2 regions of the Micromonospora sp. NPDC002389 genome follow, and region 1 is predicted to be linked to the other one. Evidence: riboswitches for the same ligand, from Rfam matches in the RefSeq annotation. Region 1 holds a riboswitch; the other holds the start of a gene.
The links. A riboswitch is a leader RNA that binds a small molecule or an ion and turns the genes downstream of it on or off. The one in region 1 is predicted to bind thiamine pyrophosphate.

Region 1 (2,191 bases):
GAGGTCGACCATCGGCCCCACCACCAGGAAGACCAGTCGGGACGTGAGGGAGAACTGCGACAGCGAGGCCGCGACGAAGGCGTCCGCTTCGGAACACAGCGAGAGCAGGACGGCGAGCAGCGCCAGCGCCAGGATCGACAGCCAGGCGTTGTCGGCCAGGGTCTGGAGCCAGCGCTCCGGCACCAGCACGTTGATGCTGGCGGCGGCCATCGCGCCGAGCACCAGGAAGCCGCCGGCGTGGGTGACGTCGTGCCGGACGGCGGCCCAGAAGGCCCGGCTCCGCCGGGGGTCGTCCAACTCCGGGCGGCGCGGCATCTTGATCCACTCGGTCCGACCGAGCCGCAGCCAGAGCCAGCCCATGATCATTGCCACGACCAGGCTGGCGACCCCCCGGGCGAGGACCATCTCGGGATTGTTGGGGAAGGCTACGGCGGTGGCGACCAGCACGATCGGGTTGACCGCCGGTGCGGCCAGCAGGAAGGCCAGCGCCGCCGCCGGGGTGACGCCCCGGCGGATCAGCGACCCCGCGATCGGCACCGACCCGCACTCGCAGCCCGGCAGCACCACGCCGGCCGCGCTGGCCGCCGGCACCGCCAGCGCCGGGTGCCGGGGCAGCGCCTTGGCCCAGAACGACCGGGGTACGAAGACCGCGATCACGGCGGAGAGCAGGATGCCGAAGACCAGGAACGGCACCGCCTGCACCATGATCGAGACGAACACGGTGGTCCACGTCTGGATGCGGGGATCGTCCAGCGTCCCGGCCAGCGGGTCACGGAAGATGATCAGCAGGACCAGCAGGCCCGCCAGGATCTCCACCGAGCCGATCCGGTCGCCGAGCCAGCGCCGGGGCGGCTCGCCGCCGCCAGGTCGGGCCGGACGTTCCTCGGTGGCCACGCCCGTCGGACGACCCGCCGGTTCACCGGCCGGCGCGGCATGGTCCGTATCTGTGCTCACCCTGTCGCCTCTCGGCCCTCGTGGATCGGCGGCCTGAGATTACCGTCCGGAGCCGATGACGTCGATGGATGTCACGAAACCGGGCGGGTTCCCGCACGCGCCGACCACCGCCGGAACACCCGTCGTCGGCACCCGGCATGACCTGCGTAGATCACATTGTCCGTCGATCTTCGAAGGTGTTAGCGTCGGCGGGACAACACCACCTCCGACAGGGGAGCGCACAGCGCTGAGAGTGCGGGTCCGCCCGCAGACCCTCCGTACCTGATCTGGGTAATGCCAGCGCAGGGAGTTCGGTCCACCTCCAGCCCGCCACGGCCCGGCCACGCCGGACGCGGCGTGCGTCTTGCCTGGTTCGACACTGGACTGGGAGCACTCATGAGCCAACCGACCACCACTCGATGGCGCACCGTCGACATCGTCGTGGCCGCGGTGATCGCCGTCGGCTTCGGTGTCATCTTCTGGGCCTGGGGCCTGCTCTGGCGGGCGGTCGACCCGGCCTTCGCCTTCTTCCCGGCCAGCCAGGCCGTCATGTACGGCGTCTGGCTGGTGCCGGCGGTGCTCGGCGGGTTGATCATCCGTAAGCCGGGTGCCGCGCTGTTCTGCGAGGCGGTCGCGGCGACCGTCTCCGCGCTGCTGGGCTCCGAGTGGGGCGGCATCACCATCGTCCAGGGCCTGATCCAGGGCCTCGGCGCGGAACTGGCCTTCGCCGCCTTCCGGTACCGCTCGTTCCGGCTGCCGACGGCGCTGCTCGCCGGTGCGCTGACCGGCCTGGGCGCCGCCCTGTTCGACTTCTTCGCCTGGAACGCCGCTTACGAGCTGGGCACCTACCGCATCCCGTACGCGCTGCTCACCGTGCTCAGTGCCACCGTGGTCGCCGGTGCCGGCGGCTACGCGCTCACCAAGGCGCTCGCCGGCACCGGCGTCCTGGACCGCTTCCCCGCCGGCCGCGAACGGAACCTGGTCTGACCTCGCCCGGTGGAGCCGGTCCGGCCGGCTCCACCGGGCCATCGACGGGTCGGGGACGAGGAGCGGGGGTAGCAGGTGGGCGAGGTGCGGCTGCGCGGCTTCGGCTGGCGGCACGCCGGGCGACGCGCCTGGGCGGTACGCGGCGTGGACCTGCGGGTACGCCGAGGCGAACGGGTACTGCTGCTCGGGCCCTCCGGCGCCGGCAAGAGCACCCTGCTCGCCGCGCTGGCCGGGCTGCTGCCGGAGGACTCCGGTGAGCAGGAGGGCACCA
Region 2 (2,191 bases), on a different contig from region 1:
AACGAGGCGCCACAGTCGGCGTCCTGCACCCCGGCCGCGGTCCGGATGCCGCCGAGCAGGTGGCCGAGGAACTGCGGCTCCGCGTACGACTCGTTGGTGTGGCCGCCACCGGTGTACCAGGCCCGGCCGCCGTCGTAGTCCTGGCACCAGGCGATCGGGTGGTCGTGACCCATCGCGCCCGAACCGGGGGAGTAGCTGGTCTCGTCCAGCGTGGCCAGCACGTGCACCTTGCCGCGCGGGTTGGTCCGGTAGTTGTACCACTCGTCGAACCGGGACCAGCGATCCGGCAGATCCGCCGTGGACGGGTGCGCCGGGTCCTCCACCTTGACCGTGGCCTGCTGGTTGGCCGGGTGACTGTTGAAGTACGCCCCGACCAGACCGCCGTACCACTCCCAGTCGTACTCGGTGTCGGAGGCGGCGTGGATGCCGGCGTACCCGCCACCGGCTCGGATGTAGCGCTCGAACGCCGCCTGCTGGTCGGCGTTGAGCACGTCACCGGTGGTGGAGAGCCAGATCACGGCCTGGTATCCGGCGAGGTTCTGGTCGGTGAAGGAGGTGCTGTCCTCGGTGGCGTCGACGGTGAACCCGTGTTCCGCGCCGAGCTGCTGGATGGCGGCGATGCCGACCGGGATCGAGCCGTGCCGGAAGCCCGCGGTCTTGGAGAAGACCAGCACCGAGAACGGGTCGGCGTCGGCCTGCGGCGCCGGTGCCTGGGCGACCGGGACGGTCCGGGCGGGGGCGGCCTGGGCGGCGGGTGCGCCGGCGAGCGTGGTCGCGGCCAGGCCGAGGGTGAGAAGGGTGGCGGTCAAGGGCACGCGCGTACGGCGTGGTCGGAACACTCCGGTCTCCTTTGTCCTTGCCGGACAGGGGTCGCGGGGGCCGGCTCGCCGAAGACCGTCCCTGATGGAGCCGCAGCCGGAGGGCCGTGCCAGGGCTTCCGTTGCGGCATTATGTCGAATCGCTGAACAAATTAATTCCGGTGAATCGGTTCATGGCAAGGTTTCGATGGATAACGTTTCGGCATCGGTGGGCTGTAATTACCGTTTATGTGTGCGAAGCACGCGTTTCCCGGGTGTAAGGAGGGGTCCCCTGCTAACGCCTGCGGTATAGGAAGGGACCCCTGCTAACACCTGAGGCAGAGCCGTCGTCCCTGCGGGACGCACCTTGGCAGGTCAGCGGATCTGTCGTACGGTGGCCACGCAAGTGACCCACGGGAGCCCGGTCGACCGGGCTGAGAGGGGGGCTGTGAGCCCCCGACCGTCGAACCTGATCCGGGTAATGCCGGCGCAGGGAGGAGAGTTGCCGTGCCGTCCCTGGGACGACTGCATCTGATCACCGACACCCGGCCCGGGCGGGATCCGCTCGCCGTGCTCCGGGCCGTACTCCCGGTGGCGCGTACCGAACTGCTGGTGCAGGTCCGGGTGGAGGACTCCGCCACCGACCGCGAGGCGTACGACCTGACCCGACGGGTGCTCGCTCTCTGCGCGCCGTACGCGGTCGAATGCCTGGTCAACGACCGGCTGCACGTGGCGTTGGCCACCGGTGCGGCGGGTGGCCACGTGGGTGCGGACGACCTGCCGGTCGCGGCGGCGCGGCAGGTGCTCGGCCCGGCCGCCGTGCTGGGCGCCACCGCCCGCGAACCGGCGACGGCAGCCGAGGCGGTCGGTGCCGGCGCGAGCTACCTGGGCGTCGGACCGTGCCGGGCCACCACCACCAAGGACGGGCTACCGCCGGCGATCGGCGTCTCCGGAGTACGGGCGGTGGCCGAGGCGGTCACCGTGCCGGTGATCGCCATCGGCGGGGTGACGGCGGCGGACGTGCCCGCGCTGCGCGCCGCCGGGGCGTACGGGGTGGCGGTGGTCGGTGCGCTCTCCGCCGCCGCCGATCCCGGCCGCGTCGCGGGCGAGCTGATCGGGGCGTTGACGTGTTAACAGGGGGCCCTTCCTATACCGGAGGCGTTAACAGGGGGCCCTTCCTTACACCCGACGTAGCGGTGATCGGCGCAGGACCGATCGGGCTCGCGATCGCCTGGCGGTGCGCGGCGCGCGGGTTGCGGGTGGTGGTGCACGATCCCGCGCCGGGCTCGGGCGCCTCGCACGTCGCCGCCGGGATGCTCGCGCCGGTGGCCGAGGCGTACTTCGGCGAGCACGAGCTGACCGCCCTGCTCACCGAGTCGGCCGCCCGCTGGCCG

Region 2: linked by a shared signal. The riboswitch ahead of ABT008_RS02085 (thiamine phosphate synthase) and the one ahead of ABT008_RS27595 (ECF transporter S component) in region 1 are both predicted to bind thiamine pyrophosphate.

Annotation. Positions count from the first base shown of each region.
Region 1 is NZ_JBEOWP010000020.1:72,759-74,949, reverse strand. Features, by position in the region: gene ABT008_RS27600 (permease) at 1-954, opposite strand, end outside; TPP riboswitch at 1,155-1,260, shown strand; gene ABT008_RS27595 (ECF transporter S component) at 1,330-1,920, shown strand; gene ABT008_RS27590 (ABC transporter ATP-binding protein) at 1,996-2,191, shown strand, end outside.
Region 2 is NZ_JBEOWP010000001.1:463,794-465,984, reverse strand. Features, by position in the region: gene ABT008_RS02090 (ThuA domain-containing protein) at 1-809, opposite strand, end outside; TPP riboswitch at 1,201-1,310, shown strand; gene ABT008_RS02085 (thiamine phosphate synthase) at 1,305-1,931, shown strand; gene thiO (glycine oxidase ThiO) at 1,925-2,191, shown strand, end outside.